DNA from 4 places in the Ancylobacter sp. IITR112 genome. Region 1 is predicted to be linked to each of the others. Evidence: riboswitches for the same ligand, from Rfam matches in the RefSeq annotation. Region 1 holds a riboswitch; each other region holds the start of a gene.
The links. A riboswitch is a leader RNA that binds a small molecule or an ion and turns the genes downstream of it on or off. The one in region 1 is predicted to bind cobalamin.
Positions count from the first base shown of each region.

Region 1 (5,402 bases):
CGGGAAGCAGGCGCGGGTCAGCGCCACATGCTTGCCCGGCAGCCATTCCAGCGTGCCATGCGCGCCCATATGCACCACCGCCTCCGCGTTCGCCTGCAACCACAGGCCGAAGGCGACGAGCCCGTGGCGCGGCGGCAGCGCCGGGTCATGATACTGCGCCCGCCGCTCGGCCGCATCGCCGCGCTCCGGCGCCAGCGCCACGGTGACGTTGCCGAAGCGGGCGGCACGGAATCGGAAGGCGCCCTCATGCAGGTCCGGGTCGTCCTCCGGCGGGCCCCACGCCGCCTCGACAGCCACCGCCGCCTCGGGCGGCAGCGTGGCGAGATGGGCGCGGTAGGCGGCGAGGGAGAGCACCGTATGGGCACCGTCATGACGTGCCGTCGCGGACACGCACTCCACCAGCGCCTTTTCATCGCCGGGCACGTTCTCGACCCGGTAGCCGGCGGCGCCCATGTCCGCCAGCAGCGCCCGCACGCTCGCCGGCACGTCGAGCCCCACCGCCCAGCCGGTGCGGCCGGGGGCGCCGGCATAGTCCGGCATCAGCACGGTCACGCGGCGCTCGCCGCGCGGGGTCTGCCGCAGCCGCACCAGCGCCGCGACGCGCGCGGCCACCTGCGCCACCCGGTCGGGCACCGGCGCGTTCACCAGCGCGGCGAAGCCGGGCACGGCCTGTGTTTCCTGCGGCGCCTTGAAGGAGAGCGCCCCGGCCAGCACCCGCCCGTCGAGTTCCGGCAGCACCACATGCATGGCGAGATCGGCGCTGGTCAGCCCGCGCACGCCTTCCGCCCAGCCCGCGCGGCTGGTGGTGCCGATGATCGCCTGCAGCACCGGCACGCCGGGCGCGTCCAGCACCGTGGCCTCGCCGGGATCGGCGGCGGCGAAGGCGGTGAGCGTCAGGATCGCGGCGGGCTTCATCCCCGCCAGCGCATCGCGCAGGAAGGCGATGGAGGTCGGCTCCTTCAGGCTGGCGACATAGATCGGGCGCGGGTCGAGCCCCCGCGCCGCAAGCGCCGCGCAGAGAGCGTCGACCGGCGCGGTGTCGCCCGCCAGCGCCATGGAACGGTAGAAGATGACGGGGATGGTGGGGGCAGAAGGCCCCTCGGGGGAAGCCCCCTCCCACGCATAAAACCCCGCCAGCGGCAGGTTCTGCGCAGGGGGCGGCGGGGCCATCGTCCGCCCCGCATGGGCGGCAAGAACCCGCAGCAGCGCGGCCATGTTTCCCGGCCCGCCAGCGCGGAAATAGCCGAGCAGTGTGCCCAGCTCCGCCGCGTTCAGGGTGGAGGCGTCGGCGAGGCGCGGGTCGTCGCGGTCCTCGCCCGGCAGCACCGCGAGCGCAAAGCCGCGTGCCCGCGCCTCGGCGGCCAGCCGGTCGACGCCGTAGCGCCACCAGTCGAGCCCGCCGAGCAGCCGCACCACCACGATGCGGGCGCGGCTCCCCACCTTGTCGATCCACAGATCAACCGACATCGGGTGGCGCAGATCGCGCAGATTGGCGAGGCGCAGGCTCGGCAGATTGTCCCCCCGCTCCTGCGCCTGCGCCATGGCGGCGGCGAGCGCGCCGAGGTCGCTGTCGGCGAAGGAGACCACCACCATCTCGCCCGGCGTCTGGCCGAGATCGACCGGCTCGACGAGATCGTCGAGGCTGGAAGAACTGGTGGCGAGAATGTGCATGGGGAGGCGGGTCTCCTGAAATCGTCATCCCGGCCGACGCGCAGCGCCAGGCCGGGATCGGTTGCCGTTCAGTCCGGCCGGCGATCCCGGATCGGCCTCACGGCCGTCCGGGATGACGGAAGCGTCACGCCGCCACGCTCTCCCCGGCGAGGATCGCCTCCACCTTGGCGCGGTCCAGCCCCTTCAGCCCGATGGCGACGAGGCGCCCGGTGCGCTCCGCTTCGCCCCACGGCCGGTCGAAATGATGCGCCACGCGCGGGCCCACCGCCTGCACCAGCAGCCGCATCTTCTTTCCGGCGACGGGCAGGAACCCCTTCACCCGCAGCACGTCGGCCTCTTCCGCCGCGCGCGCCACCCGCGCCGCGAATTCGGCCGGGTCGGCGATCTCGGGCACCGCGACGACGAAGCTGTCGAAATCGTCATGGTCGTGGTCGAGCTCGTCATCGTGATGCGTCTTGCGGTTCTCGATGTCGTTCTCGGTGCCGACGCCGAGACCCATCAGGATGGCCGGGTCGATCCGCCCCTCGGTCACGCTCACCACCCGCACGCCCCTGGGCAGTTCGGCGTCGAGCGCGGCGCGGGCCTTGGCCTGCCCTTCGGAATCGATCAGGTCGGCCTTGGTGAGGATGACGAGATCGGCGCAGGCGATCTGGTCGTCGAACACTTCCTCGATCGGGTCGTCATGGTCGAGGCTGTCATCGGCGGCGCGCTGGGCGGCGAGCGCGTCATGATCGTGCGCGACGCGGCCGGAGGCTAGCGCCTCGCCATCCACCACCGCCACCACGCCGTCGACCGTCACCCGGCTCTTGATCGCCGGCCAGTGGAAGGCCTGCACCAGCGGCTTGGGCAGAGCGAGACCGGAGGTCTCGATCAGGATGTGGTCGACCTTCGGCTCGCGCGCGAGAATGGCGTCGAGCGCCGGCACGAAATCATCCGCCACGGTGCAGCAGATGCAGCCATTGGCGAGTTCGACGATGTTCTCTTCCGGGCAGGTCTCGATGCCGCAGCCCTTCAGGATCTCGCCGTCGATACCGACATCGCCGAATTCGTTGACGATCACCGCCAGCCTCTTGCCGCGCGCATGCTCCAGCACATGGCGGATCAGCGTCGTTTTCCCCGAGCCGAGAAAACCGGTGACGATGGTGCAGGGCACGCGGTCGAGCGCGGCGGGGCGGGAATCGGGGGCGGACATCAGCATCTCCACGGGCAACGGATTCGCGGGATGCGTCGGTCGCGGGGGAATCCCCGCGCGAAGCCGCGCCGTGGCGCGTCTCTGCCTGTCTGCCGGGCACCCCGCCGGCACGCACGACCGGACCGCCGGCAGGTCTCCTGGCTCGCGGGTCGCCGCCTCGTCGCCGCCTTCCCGGAGACATTCTCCAGTGGCTTCCGGCTGAGGCTCGCCGCTTACAGTTGCGGGGGCAGCCGCGGAATGGGGGCCCGAGAGCCCCGCACCGCATTCCCTCTTCGTCCCTCCCTCGCGGGAGAAAACCGTCGGTCGCGGCCACTAAAGGAGGCTTGGCCGGCAAAGTCAAACCGCACGCCCCGGCCCCGGCGGTTGCCCGCCCCCGCGCCGCCGCTATAGTCCGCCGCTCGCCCGCCGCCGCCTCTCGGAGCCCCATTGGGAACCATGACGATGCCGCCCCGCTTTGCCCCGGTCTGCCCGCCATGGCGCTGACGCTCGTTCTCGGCGGCGCGCGTTCGGGCAAGAGCGCCTATGCCGAAGGCCTCGTCACCGCCCTGCCCCCGCCCTGGTGCTACCTCGCCACCGCGCGGGCCTGGGACGACGAAATGCGTGAGCGCATCGGCGAGCACCGCGCCCGCCGCGCGGCAGGCTGGGAGACGCGGGACGCCCCGCACGACCTCGCCGCCGCGCTCAGGGCGCTGCCGCCCGGCCGGCCGGTGCTGGTGGATTGCCTCACGCTCTGGCTGTCCAACCGCCTGCTGGCGGAGGCCGATCTTGCCACCGAATGCGCCGCTCTGGTCGAGGCGCTCGTCGCCCATGACGGGCCGGTGGTCGCGGTCTCCAACGAGGTCGGCCTCTCCATCGTCCCGGATAATGCGCTGGCCCGCCGGTTCCGCGACGCGCAGGGACGGCTCAACCAGATGGTCGCCGCCCGCGCCGCGCGCGTGGTCTTCACCGTCGCCGGCCTGCCGCTCTACGTGAAAGGAAGCGCCGAATGAGCGATATTTCCCCCGAGGACGCCGCCCGCCACCGCGCCAAGATGGAGAAGCGCAAGGCGGTGCAGGACGCGGAAGTGGCGGAAAAGACCGTCGAAAAGGGCCTTCTGCTGGTCCACACCGGCCCCGGCAAGGGCAAGTCCACCGCCGCCTTCGGCCTCGCTCTGCGCACGCTCGGCCAACCGGACGGGGCCAGGGTCGGCGTCGTCCAGTTCATCAAGGGCGCGTGGGACTCGGCCGAGCGCACGGCGCTGGAAAGCTTCGGCGCGCGGGTGGAATGGCATTCCATGGGCGAGGGCTTCACCTGGGAGACGCAGGACCTCGCCCGCGACATCGCTTCCGCCCGCCGCGCCTGGGACAAGGCGCGGGAGATGATGGACGACCCCGCCTTCGGGCTGGTCATTCTGGACGAACTCAACATCGCCCTGCGCTACGATTATCTCCCGCTCACCGAGGTGGTGGCGGCGCTCAGCGCCCGCCGCGAGGGGCTGCACGTCGTCGTCACCGGCCGCAATGCCAAGGCGGAGCTGATCGAGGCCGCCGACCTCGTCACCGAGATGGGGCTCGTGAAGCACCATTTCAAAGCCGGGGTGAAGGCGCAGAAGGGCATCGAGTTCTGATGCGCGGCCGGTCGAAATCGGCACGCGGGCCGTGGCGGCGATCTCGCAATTGCGCAGCGTCATTCCTATGTGAGAGAGGACGCCGGCTGTTGCGGCGTGGTTCTTTCATGGAGAAACGCTTCGATGCGTTCCACCCCCATCGCCTATCTGTTCTGGTGCTTCGGCCTGATCGGCGTGTGCGGCATCCAGCGCTTCTATACCGGCCGCTACTGGACCGGCGCCCTGTGGCTATTGACGGTCGGCCTGCTCGGCATCGGGCAGATCATCGACCTGTTCCTCATCCCCGGCATGGTGCGGGAAGCCAATCTGGAACGCCGCGTCGACTATCTCGAAGCACGGCGCGGCTGATCTCCCGCCGCGATGAACCGTCCTGTGCGGGCCTTTCTGCCCTCTCCCCGTCGGGGAGAGGTGGCGCGCGCAGCGGGTCGGTGAGGGGGCTCCCGGCTCACCGGCTGAAGGACCCCTCACCCCATCCCTCTCCCCGATGGGGAGAGGGGGCATGAGCCCTCCCCTTCATAAGCCCCTCGCCCTCATGTTCCAGGGCACCGGCTCGGATGTCGGCAAGTCGCTGATCGTCGCCGGCCTCGCCCGCGCCTTCACCCGGCGCGGGCTCATCGTGCGCCCGTTCAAGCCGCAGAACATGTCGAACAATGCCGCCGTCACGCCCGATGGCGGCGAAATCGGCCGCGCGCAGGCGCTGCAGGCCCGCGCCGCCGGCGTCGCCCCTTCCGTCCACATGAACCCGGTGCTGCTGAAACCGCAGAGCGAGATCGGCGCGCAGGTCATCGTGCAGGGTCGCGCGCGGGGCACGGCGAAAGCGGCGGATTATCAGAAGCTCAAGCCCGCGCTCATGTCCGCTGTACTGGACAGCTATGAGCGGCTGCGAGCCGAGGCCGACCTCGTGCTGGTTGAAGGCGCCGGCTCGGCGTCGGA
Region 1 covers NZ_JBGCUS010000001.1:2,516,484-2,521,885, forward strand. The annotation lists gene cobN (cobaltochelatase subunit CobN) at 1-1,671, opposite strand, end outside; gene cobW (cobalamin biosynthesis protein CobW) at 1,796-2,863, opposite strand; cobalamin riboswitch at 2,973-3,179, opposite strand; gene cobU (bifunctional adenosylcobinamide kinase/adenosylcobinamide-phosphate guanylyltransferase) at 3,337-3,852, shown strand; gene cobO (cob(I)yrinic acid a,c-diamide adenosyltransferase) at 3,849-4,469, shown strand; gene AAC979_RS12090 (NINE protein) at 4,593-4,817, shown strand; gene AAC979_RS12095 (cobyric acid synthase) at 5,002-5,402, shown strand, end outside.

Region 2 (5,402 bases), 2.3 Mb from region 1:
GCTGTCCGGCACCCGCGCTTCCATCTCGCGGCGCTGCAGCGGGCTCTGCTGGGACGCCAGCTTCAGCGTCTGGACGAACTGCTTGCCGCTGCGCCGGATGCGCAGCGAGGCGCCCTGCCGGGCGATCGCGGCATCGGACGTATCGTAATAAGTGGCCTCCAGGCGCCGGACGATGCCCTTCGATGCGGCGTTGCGGGTAATCACGGCAGCGGCGAGGAGGCGCTGCAGGGTGGCCGGATCCGTCAACAGCTTGAGTTCCACCTCGCGGCCGGCACCCGCCGGCTCCGGCGCGTCAACGTGCACCGGAAGCTGAATCTCTGGCATTTGCTCGGACATGTCGTTTCTCTGCTCGCCCCGGTATGAGCCCGTTTGCCGCCACGAAGAGGCCACCTCCCGTCAGCTTGGAACGCCACCGATAGCGGCTCGAACTGTCACATAAAAGTAGCATTCGCTGTCCGAGGCCTCGGGGCGACGCCCTCGCGGGTGACGAATCTCCGGGGGAAGCGCCGCCTCGGTCCACGGTCGGGATATTGTGTTCCACGGTGCGTTCGATCATTCTGACGGCCCGGTTTGGAGTCGCCACAGAATTTTTGGACTTTGGAAATCACCCCTCGTCACCCTTTCCGAGGCGCGCGGCCCTGAGGGAATCCGGATTTACGCCATTGGCGACATCCACGGGTGCCGGTCCCTTCTTGACAAGCTTCTGCAGAAGATCGAGGAGGATATCGCACGGTCGAAGGCGGGCGACTGGCGGATCATTTTCCTCGGCGACTATGTGGATCGCGGCCCGGACTCCAAGGGCGTCATCGACCGTCTGATCGCGCTTCAGGCGGCTGATCCCCGCTATGTCCTGCTGGCGGGAAACCACGACGTGGAATTCCTAGCCTTTCTCGATCAACCCCGCAGTGATGGCGTGTTCGTCAATAGTGGCGGCAACGCCACGGCGCGCTCCTATGGCGTGAAGCTCAATCGCTCGAAACTGAAGACGCAGGCCGATCTCGAGCAGGTGCATCGCAAGCTGCTGGCGGCGGTCCCCGCCGCGCATGTGCATTTCCTCAAAAATCTGCAATATGCGGTGTCGTTTGGGGACTATTTCTTCTGTCACGCCGGCGTCCGCCCCGGAGTATCGCTGGAGCGCCAGTCTCCCGATGATCTCATGTGGATGCGCGCGCCCTTCCTCGATTCGCTGATGCCGCTGGAAAAAGTGGTGGTCCACGGACACACGATCAGCGCCAAGCCGGAGGAGCGGATCAACCGTATCGGCATTGATACCGGCGCCTCTCGCACCGGCCGACTCACCGGGCTCGTCATCGATGGCGACCATAGGGCTTTTCTGTCGACCAAGCCGTAGACCCGGACGTGATCCGAGACCATTTTCTGGACCGCCGGAAGCTGGAGTTTCCGGCCTTCTTCACGGCGGTGGGCTGGGTGCGCCGCCGGGGTTCTGCAGCGAGATCGGGGGTTTGTGGCCGATGGCCCCGTGCGGCCGATCCTCGTTGTAATATCTGAGCCAAGCCTCCATCTTTTCGGCCGCGTCTGCAAGCGTCAGGAACCAGTGCGTGTTCAGGCACTCGCTGCGGAAGCGGCCGTTGAATGCCTCGATGAAGGCATTGTCGGTGGGCTTGCCGGGCCGGGAGAAATCCAGCGTGACCCCCTTCGCATAGGCCCACAGATCGAGGTCACGGGAGATGAACTCCGAGCCCTGGTCGACCCGGATCGTCCGTGGATAGCCCACCTTGGCGCAGACCTTTTCCAGGGTCGCGACCACGTGCTCGGCCCGATAGCTGAAACGCGGATCGACCACCGGTGAGAAGCGCGAGAAGGTGTCGACGACCGTCAGCACGCGGATCTTGCGGCCGGTGGCAAGCTGGTCGTGGACAAAGTCCATCGCCCAGACATCGTTCGGCCGGGTGGCAGGCGCCCGATCCTCCCGCAACTTTGCCTTCACCCGACGCTTAGGCGTCTTGTTCCGCAACTGAAAGCCCAAGTCTTTGTAAAGACGATAGATCCGCTTCGGATTGACCACCCGGCCCTCCCGCCGCAGGAGCACATGCACCCGGCGATAGCCATAACGCACGCGCGTCTCGCAGATCTCCTTGATCCGCTGGCTCAGTTCAGCCTGCGTGCCCCGCTTCGACTTGTAGGCATAGAGCGCACGATCAACCGCCAGCGTGGCACAGGCACGCCTGGCCGACACCTTCCAGTCTTCCCGCAGCCTGTCCACAAGCGCGCGCTTGCACGCAGGCCTCAGAGCTTTTTTGACAGCACGTCCTGCAACATGGCCTTGTCGAGCGACAGGTCGGCGACGATCCGCTTCAGCTTGGCGTTCTCGTCCTCAAGCTGGCGCAGACGCCGCATCTCCGAAGGCATCAGCCCCGCATATTTCTTGCGCCAGTTGTAGAACGTCGCGTCCGATATCCCGGCCTTCCGGCACACCTCAGCCACAGGTGTCCCGTCCTCCGCCTGCTTCAGCACGAACGCGATCTGCGGTTCGGCACTGGCGATCGAATGGTTGCCGGTGCTGCTGACCCACATAGATTTCTAGGAGAGCCGCCTAAGGTGGCACGACGACCTATTGGCTTCCGCCCGCCGACCTCGCATTCCCTTGGATCGCATTGCCCACATCTTGACATGGTCCTTGCCGGTAGCCACAACATATGGATGCCGTGGTCTTTCGAATCGCAAGATTCGAGAGCTAAGAGGGAAGCCGGTCCAAAGCCGGCGCTGCCCCCGCAACTGTAAGCGGCGAGCCTGTCGTCCATTCCGCGTCACTGGGGCATATGCCTCGGGAAGGCCGGGCGAGAGGCGGTGACCCGCGAGCCAGGAGACCTGCCGTGGCAACATAATCGTCCCTGGGCGGGGTGTCCCGGTGGTGCGTTCGCGCGTCCGCCGGTGCCCCATGCCGTCGGTGGCGCCGATGCGTCGCTCGGCCTTTGCCCCCAATGCTGATTGGGGTTAGCCGATGTCTCTCCTTCACGATGCCGAACCTCTCGCGGCGCAACTCGCTGGGCCGCCCGTGTCTTCCTCCGCTGCCGGCGCGCGCGAGGCCAGCACGCCGGGTTACCAGCTCATCCGCCGCAATGGCGCGGTAACGCCCTTCAACGCCTCCAAGATCGCCGTAGCGCTGACCAAGGCCTTCCTCGCCGTCGAGGGCTCCTCCGCCGCCGCCTCGCGCCGCGTGCATGACATCGTGGCCGATCTGACCGAGCAGATCGTCGCCGGTCTCACCCGCCGCGCCGATGCCGGCCGCACCTTCCACATCGAAGACGTGCAGGACCAGGTGGAACTCGCCCTCATGCGCGGCGAACACCACAAGGTCGCCCGCGCCTATGTGCTGTACCGCGCGGATCGCGCCCGTGAGCGGGCGGCCGCCAAGCCGATAGCGGCGACCGCCTCCGCCCTGCGGATGAAGGGTTCCGACGGCACGCTTGTGCCGCTCGACGAGGCGCGGCTCGCCGCCGTGATCGGCGAGGCCACGGCCGGCCTCGCCGATGTCTCAGGCGATGCCATCCTCGCCGAGACCCGGCGCAATCTCTATGACGGCCTCAGCGTCGACGAACTGGCGCTGGCGCCCATCCTCGCCGCCCGCACGCTGATCGAGCGCGAGCCGAACTACGCCAAAGTCTCGGCGCGGCTGTTGCTGGACAAGATGCGCCGCGAGGCGCTGAGCTTTCTCGCCGGCCGTCCCGATCAGGCGACGCAGGCGGAGATGGCGCGGCGCTACCCCGACTATTTCCGCGCCTATCTCCAGCGTGGCATCGAGGAAGAGCTGATCGACCCGGAGCTGGGCCGCTTCGATCTCGCCCGTATCGTCGGCGCGCTGCTGCCCGAGCGCGACCTGCAATTCGACTATCTCGGCCTGCAGACGCTCTATGACCGCTATTTCCTGCACGCGCGCGGCACCCGCTTCGAGCTACCGCAGGCGTTCTTCATGCGGGTGGCCATGGGTCTCGCCTTGCGCGAGGTCGACCGCGAGGGGCAGGCGATCGAGTTCTACCGGCTGCTTTCGTCCTTCGACTTCATGGCCTCGACGCCGACCCTGTTCAATGCCGGCACGCTGCGCCCGCAACTCTCCTCCTGCTTCCTCACCACGGTGGCGGACGATCTCGACGGCATCTTCAAGGCGATCAGGGACAACGCGCTGCTCGCCAAATATTCCGGTGGCCTCGGCAATGACTGGACGCCCGTGCGGGGGCTGGGCGCCCATATCAAGGGCACCAATGGCGAGAGCCAGGGCGTGGTGCCGTTTCTGAAAGTCGCCAACGACACCGCCATCGCTGTCAATCAGGGCGGCAAGCGCAAGGGCGCTGTCTGCGCCTATCTCGAGACCTGGCACATCGACATCGAGGAATTCCTCGACCTGCGCAAGAACACCGGCGACGACCGCCGGCGCACCCATGACATGAACACCGCCAACTGGGTGCCGGACTTGTTTCTGCAGCGCATCGAGGCCGACGGCCCGTGGACGCTGTTCTCTCCCGACGAGACACCCGACCTGCATGACCTATATGGGCCGGCCTTCAAGACGACGTATGAGGCCTATGAGGCGAAGGCCGCGCGTGGGGAGATGAAGGTCTCGAAACAGGTACGCGCGCTCGACCTGTGGCGGCGCATGCTGACGATGCTGTTCGAGACCGGCCATCCCTGGGTGACGTTCAAGGACCCGTGCAATCTGCGTTCGCCGCAGCAGCATATCGGCGTGGTGCACTCCTCGAATCTGTGCACCGAGATCACGCTCAACACACGCGCCGACGAGGTGGCGGTGTGCAATCTCGGCTCGGTGAATCTGCTTGCCCATGTCACGCCGGACGGGCTCGACCGGGCGCGGCTGGCGCGCACCGTCACGACGGCGATGCGCATGCTCGACAATGTCATCGACATCAATTTCTACACCATCCCGGAGGCGCGCCGCTCCAATCTGCGCCACCGGCCCGTCGGCCTCGGCATTATGGGCTTTCAGGACGCGCTACAGGCGCTGCGCATTCCCTATGGCTCAGAGGCGGCGGTGCGCTTCGCCGATGAAAGCATGGAAGCGGTAAGCTTCCACGCCATTTCCGCCTCGGTGGAACTGGCCGCCGAGCGTGGGCGCTACCCCTCCTTCGAGGGCTCACTGTGGTCGAAGGGCATCCTGCCCATCCACAGCCTCGAATTGCTGGCACAGGCGCGTGGCGGGCTCGATCTCGACCGCTCGTCCACGCTCGATTGGGAAGGACTTCGCGCGCGAGTGGTGGCGACCGGCATGCGCAACTCCAACACCATGGCCATCGCGCCGACCGCGACCATCTCCAATATCTGCGGCGTGTCGCAGTCGATCGAGCCGGCCTATCAGAACCTGTTCGTCAAATCGAACATGTCCGGCGATTTCACCGTGGTGAACGCCTTCCTCGTCCGCGAGCTGAAAG
Region 2 covers NZ_JBGCUS010000001.1:178,660-184,061, reverse strand. The annotation lists gene AAC979_RS00800 (CHAD domain-containing protein) at 1-336, opposite strand, end outside; gene AAC979_RS00795 (metallophosphoesterase family protein) at 533-1,351, shown strand; one part of gene AAC979_RS00790 (IS3 family transposase) at 1,412-2,262, opposite strand; one part of gene AAC979_RS00790 (IS3 family transposase) at 2,262-2,535, opposite strand; cobalamin riboswitch at 2,651-2,852, shown strand; gene AAC979_RS00785 (ribonucleoside-diphosphate reductase subunit alpha) at 2,963-5,402, shown strand, end outside.
Region 2: it holds a riboswitch for cobalamin, as region 1 does, so the genes downstream of both, AAC979_RS00785 (ribonucleoside-diphosphate reductase subunit alpha) here and cobW (cobalamin biosynthesis protein CobW) in region 1, are expected to answer to the same signal.

Region 3 (5,402 bases), 2.3 Mb from region 1:
ATCCCGCTTTGCTGATGTGGGGCGTCGGTAATGAGGTGGAGGTCGACCTCGCCGATGATTCGCCAGTCTGGCCTGTGATCGAGGAGGTCGCGGCCATGGTCGCTCGCCTCGATCCCGCCCATCCCCCGCTTGCCGTGCTGGCCGAGACCGGCAGCGACAAGGTGGAAAAGCTGCGCCGGGCGGCGCCCAGCATCCAGGTTCTGGGTCTCAACTCCTATGGCGACGCCCTCTATTCCGTGACCGAGCGGGCGCGCAAGCAGGGCTGGGACGGGCCGATCATCATCACCGAGCTCGGCGCGCTTGGCCAGTGGCAGGCGGCGCACGCGCCCTGGGGGGCGCCCTTCGAGCCGAGTTCGACCCAGAAAGCGATCCAGCTTCGGCGCTATCTCGCCGCGCTGGAGACGCAGGAAGCTGGCGCCATCCTCTTCCTCTGGGGCCAGAAGCAGGAGGTGACGCCGAGCTGGCACAGCCTGCTGCTGCCCGATGGCGTGTGGCTGGAGGCGGCGGAAGCCATGGCGCAGGCCTGGGGCGGGCAGCCGCCAGGCGGCAACCAGGCCCCGCGCATCGCCGCGCTGCGGGTGGCGGGAGAGCCGAGCGCGCCTTTTGCCGCGTGGCCGGCGAATGAGGAGGGCGCGTTCACGCTCGACGCTGTCGAGCCCGATGGCGACCTGATGGAGGTGCGCTGGTTCGTGATGGCCGAGAGCGAGGAACGCGGCATTGGCGGCGATCGCGAAGCGGTGCCGCCGCTTTTCCCCGAGGCGGTGCGCCAGAGCGGACCGACCGGCGCGCGCGTCGCCGGCCTCCGGCCGGGGCATTACCGCATCTTCGTCGAATTGCGCGACGGCAAGGGCGCCGGCGCCACCGCCAATATGCCGTTCGCGGTGCGCTAGCGCCACTCGCGGGTGTGCGGAGGCGGACGCGAACGGCGCGCCCGCCTGTGGATAGCGCGCTTGCGCGTCGCTGCCGCTTGCAATGCGCGCGCAAACGGGGTAGCAGACGGGCCCTCGCGGTTGGCCAACCACTCTGGTCCGCCCGCCGCGAACAGGCTTCCCCGCCGCAGGGCGGAAAGCCGGGCGCCCGTAGCTCAGCTGGATAGAGCACCAGACTACGAATCTGGGGGTCAGAGGTTCGAATCCTTTCGGGCGCGCCATTCCATCTCATTGAAAACGCTGAGATTTTAGAATCTGCCGGGTGCTGTCGACCGGCTTAATTTTTGAAGTTACGCCGGTTTTGGATGGGCGGACACTGCTTCGCGCCCAGTCGCATCTCGGCGTGTTTGCGGCGGACAACCCACTACGGAACTAAGGTTGACCAGTTCGCCCCTCACTGCGACGTCAGGATTATTGCGTTGACCTAGGGCACCGGAGCCCGGATGGCTGCGCTGTTCTCCACATCGATCGAGTTGCGCCACCTGGCCTGCTGCCGGCTTCATGAAACACCCACTCTCGGTGTCCACGAAACCGGCAGCAGGCCAGTCGCGCGAATTGCCGCTTTGACGCGCAGGATAAGGTGCCTGCTTGTCGGTCTTGGGATGGAGGGCAGACAGGCGGTTTAAGAGATGGAATCGTCCGCTTTGCGCCGCCATGTCGGTCATTGCCGTGGTGACGGGCCGTCCCCAGAAGCGGATATCAGCGAAGCACGCTAGTTCGGCACTTTTTACCGTCAGCGAGTGCGTCCGTGTCAGCGCCAGGAACGAAACTAAGGCGGTTGAGCGATAGCAGACATGGAGAGGATCAGTTGACCGACGTTATGTCGACATAAAGATGTCTTTATATCTTATTTGACAATCCCGAAGGCCCGGGTCATTGTCCTGCCGTCAAGGTTCTGCGGCGCCGCGTGCGTCGCAGCTAAGAGGGAAGCCGGTGAGTCTCTCGGGACAATGCCGGCGCTGCCCCCGCAACTGTAAGCGGCGAGCCTGTCGTCCATTCCGTGTCACTGGAGCGCAAGTTCCGGGAAGGCCGGGCGAGAGGCGGTGACCCGCGAGCCAGGAGACCTGCCCTGACAACATAATCGTCCCTGGGCGGGGTGTCCGGTGGTGCGTTCGCGCGTCCGCCGGTGTGTTGCGCCGGTGGTTGCGTCGTCGCGTCCGCTCGGCCTTTGCCCCCAATCCTGATTGGGGTTAGCCGAATGAACTTCCCTTATTCCGCCGGCACGGTGCCGGTTTCCACCCTCGGTACGCCGCGCATCGGTCCGCGCCGCGAACTCAAGGCCGCCCTTGAATCATACTGGTCCGGCAAGAGCGACGCGCCGGCACTGCTGGAGGCCGCCGCGCGCCTGCGCGCCGCCAATTGGGCGCGGCAGAAGGCGCTGGGCGTCACCAACATCCCCTCCAACGATTTCTCGCTCTACGACCATGTGCTCGACACGGCGGTGATGGTGGGAGCGATCCCGCCCGCCTATGGCTGGACCGGCGGTCCGGTGCCGCTCGACACCTATTTCGCCATGGCGCGCGGCAGCCAGAGCGGGGAGGCAGCGTGCGCGCATGGTCACGCGGACCAGCAGAGTCACGGCGTTCCGGCGCTGGAGATGACCAAATGGTTCGACACCAACTATCACTACATGGTGCCGGAATTTTCTCGCGGGCAGCGCTTCTCGCTCACCTCCGCCAAGCCGGTCGACGAGTATCGCGAAGCCAAGGCGCTGGGCTATGAGACACGGCCGGTGCTGCTGGGGCCCGTCAGCTTCCTCACGCTCGGCAAGGCGAAGGAAGACGGGCTTGAACCGCTCAGCCTGCTTGGCGAATTGCTGCCGGTCTATGTCGAGGTGCTGCGCCGGCTCTCCGCCTCGGGAGCGGACTGGGTGCAGATCGACGAGCCCTGCCTCGTCACAGATCTTGATGACGCCGCCCGCGCCGCGCTGCGCGAGGCCTATGGCTTCTTTGCCCATGCGCTGCCCCGGCTGAAGATCATGCTGACCCCCTATTTCGGCCGGCTCGGCGACAATCTCGACACAGCGCTTTCCCTGCCGGTCGCCGGGCTGCATCTCGATCTGGTGCGCGGCGCCGGGCAACTGCGCGAGGTGGCGGACAGGGCGCGCGCGGGCCTCGTGCTGTCGCTCGGTGTCATTGACGGGCGCAATGTCTGGCGCGCCAATCTTCCGAAGCTGCTCGACACGCTTGAACCCTTCGTGCGCAAGCGCGGCACCGATCATGTCGAGATCGCCCCGTCCTGCTCGCTGCTGCATGTGCCGATCGACCTCGAACAGGAAACCGGCCTCGATCCCGATGTGAAGAGCTGGCTCGCCTTCGCCGTGCAGAAGATGGACGAACTCGTCACGCTCGGCACCGCGCTCGCCGGCGGGCGCGAGGTGGTGCTCGGCAAGCTCGCCGCCTCGGCCAGGGCCGCCGAGGCCCGCGCAACATCCGCCAAGGTGCACGATGCCGCCGTCGCCGCGCGCCTGTCGGCTATCACGCCGGCGGATACGCGCCGCGCCAGCCCGTTCGCCCACCGCGCCGAACAGCAGCGTGCGCGCCTTGGTCTGCCGCTCTACCCGACCACCACCATCGGCTCCTTCCCGCAGACGCCGGAAGTGCGCAAGGCACGTGCCGCCCACGGCAAGGGTGAACTGACGGACATCGCCTACGAGGCGTTTCTGAAGGAGGAGACCGCCCGCACCATTCGCTGGCAGGAGGAGATCGGGCTCGATGTGCTCGTGCATGGCGAGTTCGAGCGCAACGACATGGTGCAGTATTTCGGCGAGCAGCTTTCCGGCTTCGCCTTCACCCGGCATGGCTGGGTACAGAGCTATGGCTCGCGCTATGTCCGCCCGCCGATCCTGTTCGGCGATGTCTCGCGGCCCGCGCCGATGACGGTCGACTGGTGGCGCTTTGCGCAAGGGTGCACCGATCGGCCGTTGAAGGGCATGCTGACCGGCCCGGTGACGATCCTCAACTGGTCTTTCGTCCGCGATGATGTGCCCCGAAGCTTGGCCTGCCGACAGATCGCGCTCGCCATACGCGACGAGGTGGTCGACCTGGAAGCCGCCGGCGCGGCGATGATCCAGATCGACGAGGCGGCGATCCGCGAGGGCCTGCCGCTGCGCCGCGCCGAGTGGGACGCCTATCTCGACTGGGCGGTGGAGAGCTTCCGCCTCTGTGCCTCCGGCGTGCGGGACGAGACGCAGATCCACACCCATATGTGCTATTCGGAGTTCAACGACATCATCGCCTCCATCGCAGCCATGGATGCCGATGTGATCTCCATCGAGACCTCACGCTCGAAGATGGAACTGCTCGACGCCTTCGTCGACTATCGCTACCCCAATGAGATCGGGCCGGGGGTCTACGACATCCACTCGCCGCGCGTGCCGCCGGTCGAGGAGATGGTCGAACTGCTGGTGAAGGCGAGGGAGCGCCTTGCCGCCGAGCAGATATGGGTCAATCCCGATTGCGGGCTCAAGACCCGCAAATGGGACGAGGTGCGCCCGGCGCTCATCAACATGGTGGCAGCGGCGCATCGCCTGCGCAGCGATCTCGCCCAGGCGGCCGAATGAGCGGGGCATACAGCCCGGAAGTGACGCGTCTCATCGACATCGTCTTCCCGGGCGCCACCAACCATCACGGCACCCTCTTCGGGGGTGCCGGCCTCGCTCTCATGGACCGGGTCGCCTTCATCGCGGCGGCCCGGTACGCACGAGCCGACTTCGTCACGGCGTCCTGCGAGCGGATCGACTTCGCGGCACCCGCACAGCTTGGCGACATCGTCGAACTGACCGGACGGGTCATCCGCGTCGGCCGCCGTTCGCTCGGTGTCGAGGTCGATATGGTGGCCGAAGCACCGCTCGCCGGCGCGCGGCGACGTTGCACGGTGGGGGTGTTCAACATGGTGGCGGCCGAGATGCCCGCGACCATGCCGCCGGTGTCTGAAGCGGTGGAAGACAGCCCGGAGGTTCTCCGCATGGCCGATCTCGTCATGCCGGGCGAGACCAGCCATTACGGCAGCCTCTATGGCGGCAGCGCGCTGGCCTTCATGGCCAAGGCGGCGTTTGTGGTGGCGACGCGGCATTCGCGCCGCGCCGTGGTCATGGCCGCGGCTCCGGCGGTCGAGTTTGCCCGCGAGATCAGGCCCGGTGCGATCATCGAGGTGGAGGCGCGGCTGGCACGCGGAGGGCGCAGCTCAATGACCGTCGAGACCAAGCTCTGGGCGGAAGACCTCGGCATCGGCGAGCGCCACCCCTGCGGCACCGGCAGCTTTGTTATGGTGGCGGTCGATGAGGCGCACCGGCCGGTCGCACTGGCCCCGTGACCTTGTGATGCCGGCGCAGGCGAATGCGCCGGCATCATCCCCTGTTCAATCCCCGGCCAGCGCGCCGCCATTCTGGTATTCGATGACGCGGGTCTCGAAGAAGTTCTTCTCCTTCTTCAGGTCCATCGCCTCGCTCATCCGCGTGCCGACCTGAGAGGG
Region 3 covers NZ_JBGCUS010000001.1:169,746-175,147, forward strand. The annotation lists gene AAC979_RS00755 (glycosyl hydrolase) at 1-890, shown strand, start outside; tRNA gene AAC979_RS00760 (tRNA-Arg) at 1,074-1,150, shown strand; cobalamin riboswitch at 1,803-2,016, shown strand; gene metE (5-methyltetrahydropteroyltriglutamate--homocysteine S-methyltransferase) at 2,128-4,491, shown strand; gene AAC979_RS00770 (acyl-CoA thioesterase) at 4,488-5,243, shown strand.
Region 3: it holds a riboswitch for cobalamin, as region 1 does, so the genes downstream of both, metE (5-methyltetrahydropteroyltriglutamate--homocysteine S-methyltransferase) here and cobW (cobalamin biosynthesis protein CobW) in region 1, are expected to answer to the same signal.

Region 4 (5,402 bases), 560 kb from region 1:
TCCAGGAGGCGAAGGCGGCGCGGTGTGGCGTTCGCCCCAGCCGCACCACGTCGCAGACGGTGAGCGCGATCTCGGTCGTGGCCTGCTGCTCGACAAAGGCGAGGCGCCGGGCGAGATCACGGCGGGCGACACCGGCGATGTCGTGCCCGTCCAGCGTCACCACGCCGCTCGCCACGTTTCGCAGCCGGCAAAGCAGGCGCAGCAGGCTCGACTTGCCCGAGCCATTGGGGCCGATGAGACCGAGCACCCGGTTGGGCTCGACCTCCAGCGTCACGCCGTCGACAATGAGCTTGCCGCCGGCACCCCAGCGCACATCATGGGTAGCGAGCGTCATGCCGGCCGCCGCGCGCGATAGAGGATAAGGGCGAAGGCCGGCGCGCCCACCAGCGCGGTGACGATGCCAATCGGCAGGATCTGCTGCGGCACCAAGATGCGCGAGAGCACATCGGCGAGGATCATGAACACCGCGCCGATGACGAGGCAGGCCGGCAGCAGCCGGGCATGGCCGGGGCCGACGAGGAAGCGCGCGGCATGCGGAATGACCAGCCCGACAAAGCCGACCGTGCCGACGATCGCCACCATGGTGGCGGTGAGCAGCGCGGTGGTCGCCAGCAGCACCAGCCGCACCCGCGTCACATGGATGCCGAGCGAGGCCGCCGCATCGGCGCCGAAGGCGAAGGCATCCAGCGCCTTGGCGTGGACCATGCACACAAGGAAGCCGAGCAGCGCCACTGGTGCCGCCACCGCGAGGTCGGGCCAGCGCACGCCGCCGAAATTGCCCAGCAGCCAGAACATCACGCCGCGCGCCTGTTCAGCGCTCGCCATGGTGGTGACGATGGTGGCGGTGGCCGCGTTGAACAATTGCGAGCCGGCGACTCCGGCGAGAATCACCCGGTCGCTGGCCCCGCCCGCCCCGGCGGCGAGCAGGCCGACCAGCACCAGCGCCGCCACCGAGCCGAGAAATGCCCCGCCGGAAAGCCCCAGCGTCGCCCCGCCAAAGCCGAGGATCATCACCGCCACCGCGCCCGTCGAGGCGCCGGCGGAAACGCCGAGAATATACGGCTCCGCCAGCGGGTTGCGCAGCAGCGCCTGCAGGATGGCGCCGGAAAGCGCCAACGCGCCACCGCACAAGGCCGCCATCAGCGCCCGGCTCAGCCGGTACTCGAAGATCACCCCCTGCTGGATGGCGCTGACGGGATAACCAAGACCGAACAGCCCGTTGCCGAGCGCGCGGAAGGCGACGCCGAGCGGGATCGGCATCTCGCCCACCGTCACTGCCAGCGCGATGGCGACGACCAGCGCGGCGAGGGAAAGGCCGGCGAGGGCAAGCCGCGCCGGCCAGTTCGGCCCGATGGCGATGTGGCTCAATGGACCAGACCGAAGCCCTGCACCGCCGTGGCGATGGCCTCCAGCCCGTCCACCGTGTCCATGCCCGGCCGCGTGGCGGCGACATCGACGATGACGATGCGCCCGTTCTTCACGGCGGAGAGCTGGCTGGCCACCGGATCGGTCTTGAGGAAGGCGAGCTTGGCGTCGATGTCGTCGGCGGGAAAGCGGCGGCGGTCCATCTTCACCAGAACCAGCACGTCGGGATCGTTGGCGGCGATGGTCTCCCACCCCACCAGCGGCCATTCCTCCTGCGTGGTGATGATGTTGCGGATGCCGAGCTGTTCCATCACATAGGCCGGCACGCCGTTCTTGCCGGCGAGGAAGGCGTCGCCCTTGATCTCCTTGCTGGAGAACCACAGCGCCATCGACACGTCCTTGCCGTTCAGTGTCGCGACGGTGCGGGCGGCTTCCGCCTCGCGCGCCTTCAGGCGGGCGACCAGCGCCTCGGCGCGGTCCGACACGTCGAAGATGGCGCCATATTCAAGGATGTTCCGGTAGAGAAGTTCGGTCGAATACATCTGGGTACGCACCCCGTCGCCGGCGCCGCTATTATCCTTGCCGACGCAGTCGGTGGGCGAGACATAGACCGGCACCTTCACCGCGTCGAAGCGCTCGCGCTTGCCGACGATGCCATTGGGCCCGATGTGCCACTCATACATGGCGACGACGAGGTCCGGCTCCTGCCCGACCACCGCCTCGAAGCTCGGGTCATTGTCGGCGAGCCGCTTCACCCCGGCGTTCACCGTCTCGTAAGGCTTGGCCACGGGGCCGAACCACAGCGCGCTGGCGACCACCCGGTCGCCGAGGCCGAGCGCATAGAGGATTTCCGTCTGCGCCTGGCCGATGCTCACCACCCGCTTGGGCGCGTGGTCGATCACCACCTTGGAACCGCAATTCTCAAGGGTGAGCGGATAGGTCGTGCCGGCGAGGGCCTCGGTCAGGCCCGCGCTCGCGAGCAGGCCAAGCGCCACGGCGAGGCCTTGAGCCGAGCGACGGAGAAGATGAGAGGTCGTGTTGAGCATTGTCACCGCTTCCTGAACAGGAAGACGGGAAGCGTAAAGGAAACCACCCGGGTGGGAGCGAATCGCACTCCCGCGCGGCCGGCAACCTTCGGAGCACCCCGCCCGAAAGATTGTGTGCGATCAGGGCAGGTCTCCTGGCTCGCGGGTCGACGCTGGCTCCGCCCGGCCTTCCCGGCGCGCGGCCGAGGCCGGTGACGCCAGTGGACGATGGGCAGAGGGCTCGCCGCTTACAGTTGCGGGGGCAGCCTCGGCTTCGGCGCGGGGCGCCTCACCGAATTCCCTCTTAGCTTCGGGCAGGGCGCCCGAAGAACCGTGATCGGCGGCGACCGTAACGGCTGGGGCTGCCCCGTCAAGAGCGCCGACCGGCACCAGCCTTTCGCCTTGAATGATACATTGTATCGTTTAGCCGCACAAGAGTGAGGCGGTCGCTCCCCGCCTCTCGCAGGTCGCCCACGTGGTGGCGCAGGGGCGACCGGGCCGGCCGAAACTTGGCCGAGTGGCGATCTTGCCGGGCTCCGAGCGAAACATCATAGTCGATCGTGCAGATTCCCCCGTCGCCGGCAGCGACGGAGGGGAGCCTCCCTTCCAGTTCCAGACGGGCGCGGCGATGGCGCCTCCGTCCTCTCCCCCAGGGGCCCGCCCATGCCGCGCAAGCCGACGAACATCATCTATTCGTCCCAGGAGAAGCCGCCGGCCGGCACCGTGCTCATTCTCGGGGTCCAGCATGCGACGCTGGCCCTGCTGTTCATCGTCTACCCGCTTGTCGCGGCGGCGGAGGCCGGGCTGTCCTTCGACGACACCCAGCTCTTCATCACCAGTTGCATCATCTTCATGGGCATCGCGACGCTACTGGAATGCCTGCCGCGTTACGGCGCGGGCATGCTGCTGGTGCAGATTCCGAACATGGCGCACATGCCGCTGGCGGTGCAGTCGCTTGCCGCCGGCGGGCCGGCGCTTTATGCCGGCATGAGCCTCGTCGCCGCCGTGTCGCAACTGACGCTCTCCCGCTTCATGGGCGCGCTCCGGGCGGTGTTTCCGCCGGAGGTGTGCGGCGTCGCCGTGACCATGCTCGGCGTGGCGCTGGCTGATCCGGCGCTGCGGCGCGTCTTCGGCATTTCAGGCGAGATCACACCGGATCTCGACATGCGCTATGCCATTGTCAGCTCGGTGACGCTGGTCATCATCATCGGCCTCGCCATCTTCTCGCGCGGCATGCTGCGCCTGTTCGCCGTGGCGATCGGCGCGGCGGTGGGCTGGGGGCTGGCGGCCTATCTAGGCGTGGCGCCGGAGCCCAATGCCAGCTTCGCCACCCTGCCCTATATCGACCTGCCGCATCTCGGCCTGCCGGGCCTCAGCTTCTTTTCCTGGGCGCTCATTCCGGCGGCGGTCATCACCGGCGTGCTCTCGGCGGTGGACATGGTCGGCACCGTCGTGTCCATGCAGCGCATGGACGATGCCGACTGGCGCCGCGCCGATCTCGATCAGGCCGGCCGCGCCATTCAGGCGAACTGCATCGGCGATATCGGCACGGCGGTGACCGGCGGCTTCGCCAGCGCCTCCTCCTCGGCCGCCGTCGGCGTCGCCTTCGCCACCGGCACGACGGCGTGGCGGGTCGGCGCCGTCTCCGGCATCCTCATCATCCTTTCCGCCTTCTCGCCCCGCCTCATCGGCGTGCTGACCATCATCCCCTCCCCGGTCATCGGCGCCATTCTCATCTATGCCGCCGCCTTCCTCACCGTGGCGGGCATGGAACTGATCCTGTCGCGCCGGCTGAGCGACCGGCGCATCTTCACCGTGGGCCTCGCCATCCTCACCGGCCTCGCCGTGGCCATCCTTCCCGGCCTCGTCACCCTCACCCCGGAATGGGCGCAGCCCATCGTCGAATCGCCGCTTTCCATCGCCACCGCCGTCGCCATCGTGCTGAACCTGGTGTTCCGCATCGGCATCCGTCAGGAAGCCTCGCGCGAGGTGACGGCGGACGAGAACTCCTTCACCGTCGCCACCGAGTTCCTGGAGCATCAGGGCGATTTGTGGGGCGCGCGCCGCGATGTCATCGCCCTCGCGATCCCCGTCGTGGCGGAAGGTGTGGAAATGCTGCTCGACACCGGGGTCGCCCCCGGCAAGCTGGAGGTCCGGGCACATTTCGACGAGGAGAATTTCGATGTGGCCCTGCTTTATGACGGCGAGCCCATCACCATTCCCGACCACCGCCCCTCGCCGGAAGACCTGCTGGGCGACGCCCATGCGGTGGCCCGCTTCGTCGGTTACATGCTGAGCAAGCGCGCCGACAAGCTGGTGCTCGGCACCGATGGCGCCCGCCAGAAGCTCACCCTGCGCTTCGAGCACTGAGCCCGCCCCGCGCGGCCCTGCGCCGCCGGGCCGTTGCTTGCAAGGGTTTGACTTTGCCGGTACGTCTCGGGTGAAGGGCGGATCGGCGCCCGGCAGCACGACCCCGGTCGCCCCGCCAGGACAAACGCCGCGTCTTCGCCGCCAAGCTGCATTCGGGAGCCGAGCCTTGATACATATCGACCGCATCGTCGAGGGCGCCATCCTCGTCACCGCCGTCAAGGGACGGCTGGACAGCAGTTCCTCGCCCAAGCTGGAGGAGTTCCTCGCCGACGCCCCGGCGGACGGAACGGTGCTGCTCGATTTCGCCGAGCTCACCTATATCAGCTCCGCCGGCCTGCGCGTGGTGCTGAAGGCGACCAAGCTGATCCGCGGCGCCGGCGGCACGCTGGCGGTGTGCGGCCTGATCCCGCAGGTGCATGAGGTGTTCGATGTCAGCGGGTTCTCCTCGCTGATCCCGATCCATCCCAGCCGCGAGGCCGCGCTCGCCACACTGGGCTGACGAACCCGCTACACGCGGCGGAGGGGGCGATGACCGACAGGGGGCTCGATCTGCGCCTGCCCAACAAGCTGGGCGAGCTCGACGCGCTCAGCACACGGATCGAAGGCTTTGCGCATGAGGCCGGCGTGCCGCCGACCCCGGCC
Region 4 covers NZ_JBGCUS010000001.1:1,953,982-1,959,383, forward strand. The annotation lists gene AAC979_RS09495 (ABC transporter ATP-binding protein) at 1-334, opposite strand, end outside; gene AAC979_RS09500 (FecCD family ABC transporter permease) at 331-1,368, opposite strand; gene AAC979_RS09505 (ABC transporter substrate-binding protein) at 1,365-2,411, opposite strand; cobalamin riboswitch at 2,518-2,741, opposite strand; gene AAC979_RS09510 (uracil-xanthine permease family protein) at 3,054-4,760, shown strand; gene AAC979_RS09515 (STAS domain-containing protein) at 4,927-5,259, shown strand; gene AAC979_RS09520 (ATP-binding protein) at 5,289-5,402, shown strand, end outside.
Region 4: it holds a riboswitch for cobalamin, as region 1 does, so the genes downstream of both, AAC979_RS09505 (ABC transporter substrate-binding protein) here and cobW (cobalamin biosynthesis protein CobW) in region 1, are expected to answer to the same signal.